DNA from 3 places in the Neobacillus sp. K501 genome. Region 3 is predicted to be linked to each of the others. Evidence: riboswitches for the same ligand, from Rfam matches in the RefSeq annotation. Region 3 holds a riboswitch; each other region holds the start of a gene.
What was found. Region 3 has a riboswitch for cyclic di-AMP ahead of ACWM35_RS13340 (sporulation protein). Riboswitches for the same ligand answer to the same signal wherever they lie in the genome.
Positions count from the first base shown of each region.

Region 1 (4,291 bases), on a different contig from region 3:
ACAAAGAAAGTTTCTAAAATAATTGATACGATTAAGAGAACGAGCGCACCAGTTAAGAGGAAGCCCCAAGTTTTCGATTGAAATTGTGCTTCCCTTAATCTTACAAACCATTCAAAGCCAAAGAGGGAAAAGGTTAAAATCACGAAGGGAAAAAGTAGAATAACGGGATTTCCATTACCAGAGAATACATCAGGACCAAAGGTAAATTCCTTTACCATTACAATGGATGTCAAGCATAACAAGAAATAGATGATTAATTGCCTAGATAACAACATCAACACCTCCCGTTAATCAGAATTGCGCAAGCGCCATGTACTGTGGCGACAGGCATAACCCCTTATTGTTTATATATTCAATAACTAGTGCGTTATTCTCAGATCCTTGATCTGAACATGTTTCATGTTGGATTATCGTGATATTTTGTTTTCATTTACATTCCTGTAGGAAGAAAACTTTATGGGGCAATTTTTTTTGGTTTCACCCATAATAAAGATATTGAATATACAGGGGGTTTTTCAATGAGAGAACATATTCTAGAAGTACTTAAACAAATTGAACTCGAGTATGAAGTGAAAATTCTATTTGCCTGTGAATCCGGCAGCCGAGCCTGGGGCTTCCCATCAAAAGACAGTGATTATGATGTCAGATTCATTTATGTCCATAAAACGGACTGGTATCTTTCGATTGACCAGATGCGCGATGTGATTGAGGTTCCGAAGCATGATAAAATTTCAATCCCGATGGATGACCTTTTAGATGTAAGCGGTTGGGAATTGACGAAGGCGTTAAAGCTATTTCGCAAATCAAACCCACCGCTGTTGGAATGGCTGCATTCGGATATTATTTATTATCAGGAATACTCGACGATTGAAAAATTAAAAGAATTGGCAACCGACATCTTTGCTCCACCTTCGTGTATCTATCATTATTTAAATATGGCCAAAGGCAACTATAGGGACTATTTACAACGTGAGGAAGTCAAAATAAAAAAATATTTCTATGTCCTCCGGCCGATTCTTGCAGCCAAATGGATTGAAAAATATTCAACTATTCCTCCAGTCGATTTTACAGATTTGCTCGGAGATATCCTCCAAGCAGGCGATCTAAAAATGGCCATTCAAACGTTATTAGAACGGAAAATTGCAGGAGAAGAGCTAAACCTAGAGCCTAAGGTTGTCGTGATCAATCAATTTTTAAATGAGGAAATACAGCATTTAGAGGATTATGCAAAAGAAATTAAGATGGACATTTCTAATCCAACCGAACGTTTGAACCAATTATTCAGAGAAACCTTGAATGAAGTATGGTAACCATAAATAAAAAGAGGAAATCGAGCATGATTTCCTCTTTAATCCTTTTCTTCCGATTGTTCTTCATGGGGCTCCCCATATAGTTGATTAATTTCCTCTGTTATTTCATCTAAAAATTCATCAGATAATAACGGACGATTTTCTTTCGTCATATTCATTTTCCTTTCGTATTTAATACATCATCAACATGTCCTTTTTCATAAGTTTTATTCTTTCATAAAAAATTCATTTACTTTTTGAGAATACAGGAGTAATATAATCACAGTTTCAAATTTCTAAATCGCTGAAACCATACGGTACGGGGGAACCATTTACGCGGATTATTTTTTATAATCCAGGGGTGAATCCTTTTTAAGGTAGGGCTACTCAATGGTCCGAATCCGACAGCTAACCTCGTAAGCGTTATATGAGAAGGAAGGTGGAGCTTGTGACGCTTGAAAAATAATGTGTCTACAGGTCTATTTACTGATGACTTGTAGGCACTTTTTTTATTCCTGAAATTAATCTCTTTTAGACTTTTTTGGGAAACATAACTAACAAACATAACTAGCAGGCGGTGTATTTATAATGGTTTCAGCCATTAAAAGGTTTTTAATTGGAAGACCTTTGAAATCCCATGAATTAGGGGAACAAAAAATTAATAAAACGAAAGCATTAGCAATTCTTTCTTCTGATGCGTTATCATCAGTGGCCTATGGTCCTGAACAAATACTAATCGTGTTGGTTACATTAGGAGCAGCAGCCTTTTGGTATTCCGTCCCTATCGCAATAGGTGTATTGATACTATTAACAGCTCTAATATTGTCATATCGCCAAATTATCTTTGCTTATCCACACGGAGGCGGAGCTTATGTAGTATCTAAAAGTAATCTAGGAGTTAATCCAGGCTTAATTGCTGGGGGCTCATTATTGGTTGACTATATCCTTACTGTTGCGGTAAGTGTGTCGGCTGGTACGGATGCAATTACCTCCGCTTTTCCTAATTTACATGGCTTTAATGTCGAAATTGCGATAGTATTTGTTATTCTTATTACAATATTAAATCTAAGAGGTGTAACGGAGTCAGCTTCGATATTAGCCTATCCGGTATACTTATTCGTATTAGCCTTGTTTATTTTAATTGGTGTTGGTATCTACAATATTGCTACCGGACAAGTGACACCTGAACTGCATACACCAATTGGTACACCTGTGGCTGGAATCAGCCTGTTTATCCTTTTAAGGGCGTTTGCTTCTGGAAGCTCTGCCTTAACTGGAGTTGAAGCTATATCCAATGCGATTCCTAACTTCAAGGATCCAGCTCCTAACAATGCCGCTAAAACATTAATGATGATGGGCTTATTGCTTGCGATCCTTTTTTCAGGAATCGTTACGTTAGCTTATTTTTATGGCATCTCGCCGAGAGCTGAGGTAACGGTGGTATCACAAATTGCAGAGGAAGTTTTCGGACGAAACTTTATGTACTTCTTTATTCAAGGAACAACAGCCTTAATCTTAATTCTTGCTGCTAATACTGGATATTCTGCCTTCCCATTGCTGGCGGTTAATCTTGCTAAAGATAAGTTTATTCCAAGGATGTTCCTTATTCGCGGGGACCGATTAGGGTACTCAAATGGAATCATTATCCTTGGAATTTCATCGATTTTACTGATCCTTGCTTTTCATGCAGAAACAGAGCATCTTATTCCTCTTTACGCAGTCGGCGTGTTTGTTCCATTTACATTGTCGCAAACAGGAATGATGGTGAAATGGCTTAGAGAAAAACCAACCGGTTGGATTCCAAAATTTATCATCAATACAACGGGAGCCTTGATTAGCTTTATCGTTACATTAATGTTCTTTTTAACAAAATTCTCGCAGGTATGGTCGATTTTAATTTTCTTACCAATTATTATCTTTGTTTTTCACCGGATCAAAAAGCATTATGATGCGGTTGGCGACCAACTCCGGATTACTACATGTGAGCCGGCTGTACCGATTGAAGGGAATGTCATCCTAGTACCTGTTGCTGGTATTACTCATGTCGTAGAAAACACAATAAATTATGCTAAATCCCTTTCCCCAGATCAAATTATTGCCGTATACGTTGCCTTTGATCGAGAAGAGGAGCAAAAGTTTGAGGAAAAATGGAAGAAGTGGCAGCCGGATGTACGACTTGTGACATTGCATTCTCACTATAGAAGTATCATTAACCCGCTGACGAAATTTATTGATATTGTGGAACATAAGGCGAGTGAATCCAACTACAAAGTCACAGTGGTCATCCCACAATTTATTCCTAAAAAAGGCTGGCATAATATTCTTCATAACCAATCTGGGGTCCTGATTCGCACCTTATTGCTGTATCGAAGAAACGTAGTCGTCACGACGGTTCCTTATCACTTAAAAAAATAATATAAGCTATTTTGTGGCATCCCTATATTATGGGATGCTTTTTTTGTATAAATAAAATAATTCCCTCTTGAAAAAACAATAGAAAACGAATATTATTATTAAGTTATTAAAAAACGTTCGTGTTTTGGAGGAAAACCATGTTTAAACTCAAAGAGAACCATACTAATACAAAAACAGAACTGCTTGCCGGTATCACTACCTTCTTTACAATGGTTTACATTGTCGTGGTAAACCCAGTTATTTTAGCAGATGCTGGTGTACCATTCGAGCAAGTTTTCACGGCAACCATCATCTCAGCCGTTATCGGAACACTTTGGATGGCCTTGTTTGCCAATTACCCCATTGCGATTGCACCAGGAATGGGACTTAACGCCTACTTCGCCTACTCAGTCGTCGGTGGCCACCAAAATATTGCCTATGAAACAGCCTTTGCTGCTGTTTTCGTTGCCGGCATCATCTTTGTAATATTGTCATTAACACCTTTCCGGGAAAAATTAATTGATGCGATTCCTGAAAACCTGAAGCATGGCATAACTGCGGGAATTGGATTATTCATTGCGTTTATCGGCCTCAGACTTACTCATATT
Region 1 covers NZ_JBSLYA010000007.1:275,744-280,034, forward strand. The annotation lists gene ACWM35_RS17150 (hypothetical protein) at 1-272, opposite strand, end outside; gene ACWM35_RS17155 (nucleotidyltransferase domain-containing protein) at 519-1,310, shown strand; gene ACWM35_RS17160 (bacitracin ABC transporter ATP-binding protein) at 1,349-1,462, opposite strand; cyclic di-AMP (ydaO/yuaA leader) riboswitch at 1,582-1,728, shown strand; gene ACWM35_RS17165 (APC family permease) at 1,878-3,704, shown strand; gene ACWM35_RS17170 (NCS2 family permease) at 3,842-4,291, shown strand, end outside.
Region 1: another riboswitch for cyclic di-AMP. It lies ahead of ACWM35_RS17165 (APC family permease); the one in region 3 lies ahead of ACWM35_RS13340 (sporulation protein).

Region 2 (4,291 bases), on a different contig from region 3:
CGATGCATTATGCGAGAGTCAGTGTGGCCCCGAAATCATTTTTGAACGAAATGTATGTAATAGATTACAAGAACACTGGAAAAGAGGATCATCAAACACCGCTAAAACAAGAACATGGTGCCCGGATTGGCAAGCTGGCACTGGATATTGGCCGACAAGGCGGGGGATTGGAAGATCTTTTCTGGGAAAATCAAAAAAGGCTGATGAAGTCCCTCGAGGGAGAAGAGGTAACCCGCAATAATGTCATGCGTGGAAATTCTGCCTTTATGGAATTCACTCAACCTGGCCGGGTAGAAGTGCTGCAGGAGTTCTTCATTCCAGTCGATCGATTTGATGAATATATTCGAGACTTAAAGAAAATTCTCCCCGCAAATGATAAAGAGGAAGATTTTTTAAATTCATAACATCACCGTTCGTTATTCGGTAAAGGACGATTACACTTCTTTAAATTATGCCAATGAAGATATGTTGGGACTCGTGATTTTAATCCAACATGGTTTAAAAGATAAAGAGATTGAGGATGCGAAAGTCATGATTCAAGAGTGGACAGATTTGACTCTGAAGCACAGAGGGACCTATTATCTCCCGTATTATCCTTATCAAACAAAGGAGCAGTTTCGTACGGCTTATCCAAACTGGGAGACGTTTCTTGAAGAAAAATTAAAAAGAGATCCCAATGGTGTTTTTCGAAACATCTTTTATGAAAATTACTTTTAAGGATGGAGCCTAGGATGAAATTATTGCGTGAACGTTATGTCCCTTTGGTAGTTTCGGTCGGTCAGGTTGTGATATTTCCCTATTATATCCTTTGGTTAAAAGAAGCCTCCTTGACCTTTACTTTATTTACTTGGTTGTTTGCTGCTTTTTCTTTTAGTGCGGCCTTTGGATATCGAATCCACCAAGCTGGAAAGAAGCCTACGCAGCATTCCTCAATCGCATTTGTTTACCTTGGGATGGGTTGTGTTTATCTATTCGTAGGCAATTTAAGAACTTCATTCGAAACTTTTCCTTATATGGCTCTGCTTTTTCAGGTCTGTCTCGGATTCTTGCAAGGTTACCATCACGCCTGGCATATCGAGCAGCATACCTTTCGGTTACACGCCATCCATCACTATCTTCTTGTAGGGGTCATCATGGTAGGGCTCTCATTTATAAAAATCATCTCCCCGTTAGTCTTCATTACGGCCTTCGGGGTTATATTATTGCTTTGCGGGCTGGGATTTCTTCTTTTTGTGAAAAAGAAGGATAGCACCGATTAAAATAGGGAGAAGAAGGGATTTATATATAATTAGAATAATAAGTTGGGGGAGATTTAAGGATTTTTGCAGTATTTTATTCAGTTACTTTTAATTAATGGGTGCATTTTAAATTATTTCTTTACAAATAGGTATGATTGGGAGTAAGATTTCTTCATAAAAAATATATTATTATCGCTTAATTCCGTTTAGGAAACGGGGGAACCAACTTGGCAATAGTTAAAATCACTCATAAACTATTGTCTTGGGGTGAATCTTAAGAAAAGATGTTTTACGCATTCTTTCTTGGTAGGGTTACATTCAGATCCGAGTCCGACAGCTAACCTCGTAAGCGTTTGAAGAGACATCAATCATCGTGTTTTGGCATATTTTTTATCATGCAAAAAGTAGCCACGTAGAGATATTCTCTTCGTGGTTTTTTCCTTTTAAAATTATTTAATAAAAAAGGAGAGTCTATTTTGAAGTTGTTAAAAAGAAATGGGAATTTAATTAAATTGCATCCTGCCCAAATACTTGTTATTGGTTTCGGAAGCCTAATATTATTAGGTACGTTACTCTTTATGCTACCAATAGCCACACATGAAGAGGGACGTGGACTTAGTTTCGTTGATGCTTTATTTGAGGCGACCTCTGCGGTTTGTGTAACAGGTTTGGCGGTAGTAGATACGGGAACTACTTTTACATTATTTGGAGAAATCGTTCTGCTATGTTTGATTCAAATTGGTGGTTGGGGATTTATGACCACAGGAATATTTATGTTTATTATTCTGGGTAAAAAGATTGGACTAAAGGAACGTTTATTACTTCAAGAATCATTAAATGTTTTTTCTCTTGCGGGAGTTGTTAGCCTGGTAAAACGGATCATTTTCATCACTTTTATTGTGGAACTATTGGGTGCAGCTGTTTTAGCCATTCGTTGGTCATTTGAAATGCCGCTGACGAAAGCCATTTACTATGGAATATTCCATTCGATCTCTGCTTTTAATAATGCTGGGTTTGGTCTTGAACCGGACAATCTGAGTAAATGGGTAAGTGATCCCACTGTAAATATAATGATCACCTTCCTTTTTATAACGGGAGGTATTGGTTTTACAGTAATTCTCGATCTCTTTTTTAAAAAATCCATTCGAAAATTATCCTTACATTCAAAAGTGGCACTACTTATGACACTCATATTAAACATCTTAGGACCCTTAGTCATTTTGCTCTCAGAATTTAGCAATCCAGCTACTATTGGAAATATGCAGTTCGGAGATAAGCTATGGGCATCATACTTTCAAGGCGTTGTAACAAGGACTGCAGGCTTTAATACGATTGATATTGGGGCGATGAACCTTTCATCCCTTGTATTCATGATGGCTTTAATGTTTATTGGTGCATCTTCAGGGTCTACTGGAGGCGGTATTAAAGTCACAACTTTCGCCATCATCATTTTCGCTTTTTGGGCTGTGATTACGAATCGAAATGAAGTAAATATTTTTAAAAGGAGAATTTCGTGGGAATTGGTTAATAAATCATTATCGATTGTTGTGGCAGGGATGTTTTTTATCTTCCTCATCTTCTTCCTATTAACTTTTTCCGAAGATGCTGATATGAGTATACTTCTATTTGAAACGATTTCAGCTGCTGGTACAGTAGGTTTGTCTGCAAATTTCACTCCCGAACTATCTACTTTTGGCAGAGTTTTGATTACCATTATGATGTTTATTGGTAGGCTTGGACCTTTAACCATGGCTTTTGCGCTTTTATATAATCGAAAAGAAGCCAAGGTGAGATATGCGGAGGAAAAAATATTAATTGGCTAGGGAAAAACGAAGGAAGGGACTGCAGTGGCAGTCCCTCAACGATAACAATTGGGCTGGTCTTCAGGTGACCCAGAAAAGCTTATAGTAACGAGGGCGTAAATCCATGCAGGATTAACGGCCTTTTTGTTGAGTTATAAGTCCATAGACTCTGCCCTTCTACTCAACACCTTTAAGATCAAGCTACCATTTCGGTGGCTTTTTCTTCTTGAACTAAAGGAGTTTAGTTGAACAAGGAATTTATACTTTGTCTGTTGAATTTGTAATACTAAATAAGGTTTTTTAATATTCCTAAAGTATATTTTACGGTTAATTTATTTTCTTATTGCGGAGGGGTTTTATTGCAAACACTTTTTAGATATAACTGGATGGTAAGAGAAGACTGGTATCGTTGGTGTGAAGAGTTAAGTGAAGAAGAGCTTTTGCAAAAACGAACGGGTGGAATGGGAAGTATATTGCAAACACTTTTCCACATTGTTGACGTCGAGTGGAGTTGGATACGTATCTTACAGGGTAAAACTGACTTTCAGGAGAGTTTCGATAATTATAAAAGCTTGAACAAGGTTCGAAAATTGGACGCAGAATTTCATTTAGAAGTAGAGAACTTTGTGAACAACTGGGATGCTAGTATGGAAAATCAATTATTTTACGATACCCTGCCAGATGGAAGAATTGTAACGGATACTTGGGGTGAAGTTATGCGACATGCCATTGCTCACGAAATTCACCATATAGGACAATTATCAATTTGGGCAAGAGAATTGGGAAGAAAGCCCATTTCTGCAAACCTTATCGGTCGGGGGCTTTCCTCTTATTCGAAAAAATAATTCAAATAGATATTAATTTATTTAGTTTCTGTTCATTAACCGATGCGATGCTCTAAAGTGGCATCGCCTTTTCCATTGGCAATTTCAGGACTGTTTTGTGGAGCAAAAAGGGTTTGTGAAGTATTGTACTTAAACAAATGGGGGCGTTACTCGAAGATCTGGCTGCCAAATTGGTGGCCTTTTCTTATTGAACAAAAGGGGAGTTTAGTTGAACAATCGTCATTAGCTTTTTTTAAAAATCTGGTCATATAGTGAGTATAGACATATTGATACCAGGTAAATTGAATTTAATGCTAAGATCAATTAAGCACAAGATTATAATGAGTTGCTTTCTGAAGTGTAGGTACAAATAAAAACATTAAAACAAATTTAAACCACTTAGGTAATTGGGATTATTTAGGGTGTC
Region 2 covers NZ_JBSLYA010000003.1:571,854-576,144, reverse strand. The annotation lists gene ACWM35_RS10715 (FAD-binding oxidoreductase) at 1-404, shown strand, start outside; gene ACWM35_RS10710 (hypothetical protein) at 478-717, shown strand; gene ACWM35_RS10705 (hypothetical protein) at 732-1,259, shown strand; cyclic di-AMP (ydaO/yuaA leader) riboswitch at 1,422-1,606, shown strand; gene ACWM35_RS10700 (TrkH family potassium uptake protein) at 1,715-3,061, shown strand; gene ACWM35_RS10695 (DinB family protein) at 3,400-3,885, shown strand.
Region 2: another riboswitch for cyclic di-AMP. It lies ahead of ACWM35_RS10700 (TrkH family potassium uptake protein); the one in region 3 lies ahead of ACWM35_RS13340 (sporulation protein).

Region 3 (4,291 bases):
ACCCGATAATCGAGGGAAAGTTGATATAATGTATCTCCGGGTTTCACAATGTGAATCATGAGATCCCACCTTTTTTCCTACTAGCATATGATGGGACATAAGAGCCGTTTCCTAATTATTACTCTAGGTGAAACAATCGGCGCATATCCTCTCTAACTTGGTGAACGTAAAAATAGTCATTGCTGTTTGGGTCGTATACGTATTCCTTTTTCCATTCCTCGATATTCTCTGTAATCTCCTTTATCGCCCTAACAAACATAAGAATTTCTTGATTTTTCATTATCGGATGAATCGAGAATCTGACCCAGCCAGGTTTTTCTGACAATTCACCCTGATTTACTTTTTCCATGATTTGCTTTGAAGTTTGCTGATCGATGTTCAGTAAATAATGACCATATGTGCCAGCACACGAGCAGCCACCACGGACCTGGAAGCCATAATGATCATTTAATAAGCGGACAAGTAAATTATATGGAATTCCTTCGATTTGAAAAGAAACGATTCCGAGACGACTTTTAACCCGACTTTCCAATAGCTTCAGCTTTGGAATTTTTTCTAAGCCTGATAAAAGTATGCTTAACAATTCAGTCTCCCTTTTTAAAATATTCCTGACTCCCATTTCATCTTTTAGATTGATACATAGTGCAGTACGAACAGCTTGGAGAATACCCGGGGTCCCTCCATCCTCACGCAATTCGACATCTTGAAAGTATTGGTGTTCGCCCCATGGATTTGTCCATGTTACCGTCCCGCCGCCCGGTTGATCTGGAATCTGATTGACATACAACCGTTTATCAAACACGAGCACTCCGCTTGAACCAGGTCCTCCTAAAAATTTATGTGGTGAAAAAACAATCGCATCAAGCTTCTCGTTTGGATCCTTCGGATGCATATTCATCGTTATATACGGGGCTGAGGCTGCGAAATCAACGATACAAATTCCTCCATATTTGTGCATCAATTTTGCCATTTGATAATAAGGAGTTTGGATACCTGTGACGTTAGAGCATGCGGTAACCGAGCCAATTTTAATCTTCCGATGTTGATATTTTTCCAAGAGGTATTCTAAGTGTTGTAAATCCAGCAGACCATTACGATTAGGAGGAATGATTTCAACTTCCGCAATCGTTTCAAGCCACGAAGTTTGATTGGAATGATGCTCCATATGACTAATAAAAACGATGGGTCTTTCCCATTCTTTGATGGATCCAATTATTTGCTCCTTCCACTGTTCAGGGACTCTTAAACCTAAGATACGCTGAAATTTGTTCATAACAGAGGTCATCCCAAAACCATCTAGTATCAGGGCATCCTGTTCATTTGCATTCACATGTTCTTTAATGATTTTTCTTGCTTGATGATAGATCCCTGTCATCATCTGACTGGTGACATTTGATTCGGTATGGGTATTTGCCATATAAGGTCCAAAAACCTCTGAGATTCTTTCCTCGATTGGTTTATAGAGTCTGCCGCTTGCCGTCCAATCAGCATAAATGATTGTTTTTTTTCCGAATGGCGATTCAAATTCTTGATGGATACCAATCACCTGAGACCGGAACTTTTGAAAATAATCCTCTAAATTATCAGACAACCGATAAGTACTACTACCGATTCGTGCAGTTATCATGGGACTTCACCTCTCGTTCGAATCCTGCTAATTAATATATGCAAACAATCTTTCATATGGTTTTTCTCCACAAAAAAACAGCCTGATCAAAATGATGATCAGACTGTTTAGGATGCCGTTACCTTTGCAGATTCTTTTCGATTTACTTCATCTATCTTTTGAATAAACATTTGAAAAACACGCCGTTTTTCCTCTAAGTCCTTTATGTATTCCTTTAGTTGATTATAGCTTTCTTCAAAAGGCTTATGATACCTTTGACGAATGCTTTCAATAATTTCCTCGTTCACAGTAGATTGAATGACTTGCTTGGTAATTCCATATTTATAGGAATAAACTTTTAACTCTTGCGCAACCTCATCATATTCATTGGCAATTTCCGAGAGAACCTGAGATATATCATCTTTCCACTCTTCCAATGATTTTTGTAAATAAGATTTTACCATTGACTCTTCCATCCTGACACCGCCCCAAAATTCGATTTTCATTGCTACTCCTATTATAACGATGGATGTTTACATAATAATTTCGGGCAGTTTACAATGGTATATCAAACTCTAGTACAATTCTCACAGCTTCAATAAAAAAACAAGGATTCCATTGCAGGTCCTTGTTTTTACTAGTTTAATAGATCATTACGAAGCTGCAGCGATTCTAATCGGAACCGTTTGCGTGATATTATTAGCGTTTCCAAGGTCAATATTAATCATTAAAGAATACTCAATCGAATGATCATCATTTTTAATTTCATTAGGGACATTAAGTAAGAAGGTAATTTTATCTGTCTGGTTCGGACTACATTCAAGAGAACAAAACACGGAGTGACTATTTAATGTTTCCTCTACTAACTCTTTTGAATCGTTACAGATTAAATCAACATCATATCTCTTTATTTTATTTTTCAACAGTCCACCTGTAATTTCAATCGTACCATGGATAACACTTCCTGCTTCGTACACGTGTTTATCGAGATGGACGATTGTTTTTGGCAAACCAATTTTCATTTTTATTAAATAATCCTTCAGTGTCATGTCGTCACCTTTTTCTTAAAAATAGGCATAAATAAAAGACCCACAAGAATAAACTTTGGCGGTCTTATTGACCTCCTTCGCTTTAGCCGACGAAGTTAGCTGACGGGTAGGATGGCGAAAGAGCATTTACATCCTTTCTACGCTGTAGAATTAACCCCAATAGATTGGTTCCTCCGTACTCGAGTCTCGAGTTTAGGCCGATATATTTTTTTCAATTTCATTCTGACGCTTATTTTATCTCCATACTGAATCCTTGTAAAGATTGATATTCACGCAAATAACCCGCTTAATGCTTGATTTTACATTTAAATAGTGACTTTACTATTGATTGCTTACGAAATGTATCAAATGCTCCACTTCTTAAAATCCTTCAATAATAAAACTACTTGCTCGGATTTCAGCTATAAATAAATGATAAACTACAGGTAATAACAACTGAAAAAGGAGAAACAACCATGTCGGATTACAAGGTTTTATTTTTAGATATTGATGGGACCATCATTGGACCAAATGATTCAATTGAGGAATCGACAATCACCGCTATCAATCAAGCTCTAGAAAAAGGAATTGAGGTTTTTCTAGCTACTGGAAGACCGTTACATGAAATACATGACCTTGCAAAAGAATTAAATATTCACTCTTTTATTGGATACAATGGTGCTTATGGGATTTATCAAGGAAAAGACTTATTTCAGGAGCCTATGAATGCAGTGATGGTTAGAAATATATTAACAATTGCTGAAAAACATAAGCATGAGGTCGTCATGTATACAAAAGACAAAAATACTTTTACAAATATGAATCATCCTTCCATCAAAGAGTTTATTGAAAAATTCTCCTTAAAACAAAATAAAGATTTTTCTCCATCTGATGTAAACGGTGTGCTCGGTATGACCTTAGTTAATTTGAAAGAAAAGGATATTACTCATTACCAAATGGACGAGGGAATTCATCTTTCCCAAGTACATGTCCATGGAATGCTTCATTGTTATGATGTTATTCGAGATAAAGTAAATAAAGGGATGGGGATTCAATTTGTTTTAAATCATCTAGGAATACAAAAGGAATATGCGATTGCCTTTGGCGATGGAATGAATGATAAAGAAATGCTAATGAATGTAGGCGAAGGCTTTGCAATGGGAAATGGACATCCTGATCTTTTTCAGTATGCAAAGCATAAAACCACTTCGGTCAACGATTCTGGAATCTATCACGGATTAAAAATGTTAGGGATTATCAACTGAATAGAATCTAAAGCTATGCGAGCTGCATAGCTTTTTTGCTGTATTTTGTTGGTATACCAAGATAACCGTCTTGTTTTGATAGCTTTTGTCATCTGGCAGGAAAATTGGGTGTGTTATGGTGAATTTACTATCCATGGATGTTTTAATCGTAATTTAGATAGAAAGGACTGAAAACAATGAAAACTTTCACGTTAAAGGAAGTTTCAAAAAAAATAAATGTACCACCTGCAACCCTGAGAAAATGGGAAAAAGATCTAAAGGAAATTCTTATCATTCCCCGGACAAAACAAGGAGCAAGACTTTATTCTGATTTAGAAATAAATCTCTTAATGAAAATTAAAGAAATGACGATAAACCAATATAATAATGAAATGATCATTGAAGCACTACAG
Region 3 covers NZ_JBSLYA010000005.1:114,769-119,059, reverse strand. The annotation lists gene ACWM35_RS13355 (L,D-transpeptidase family protein) at 1-59, opposite strand, end outside; gene ACWM35_RS13350 (aminotransferase class V-fold PLP-dependent enzyme) at 119-1,627, opposite strand; gene ACWM35_RS13345 (hypothetical protein) at 1,735-2,112, opposite strand; gene ACWM35_RS13340 (sporulation protein) at 2,260-2,655, opposite strand; cyclic di-AMP (ydaO/yuaA leader) riboswitch at 2,725-2,864, opposite strand; gene ACWM35_RS13335 (Cof-type HAD-IIB family hydrolase) at 3,111-3,899, shown strand; gene ACWM35_RS13330 (MerR family transcriptional regulator) at 4,076-4,291, shown strand, end outside.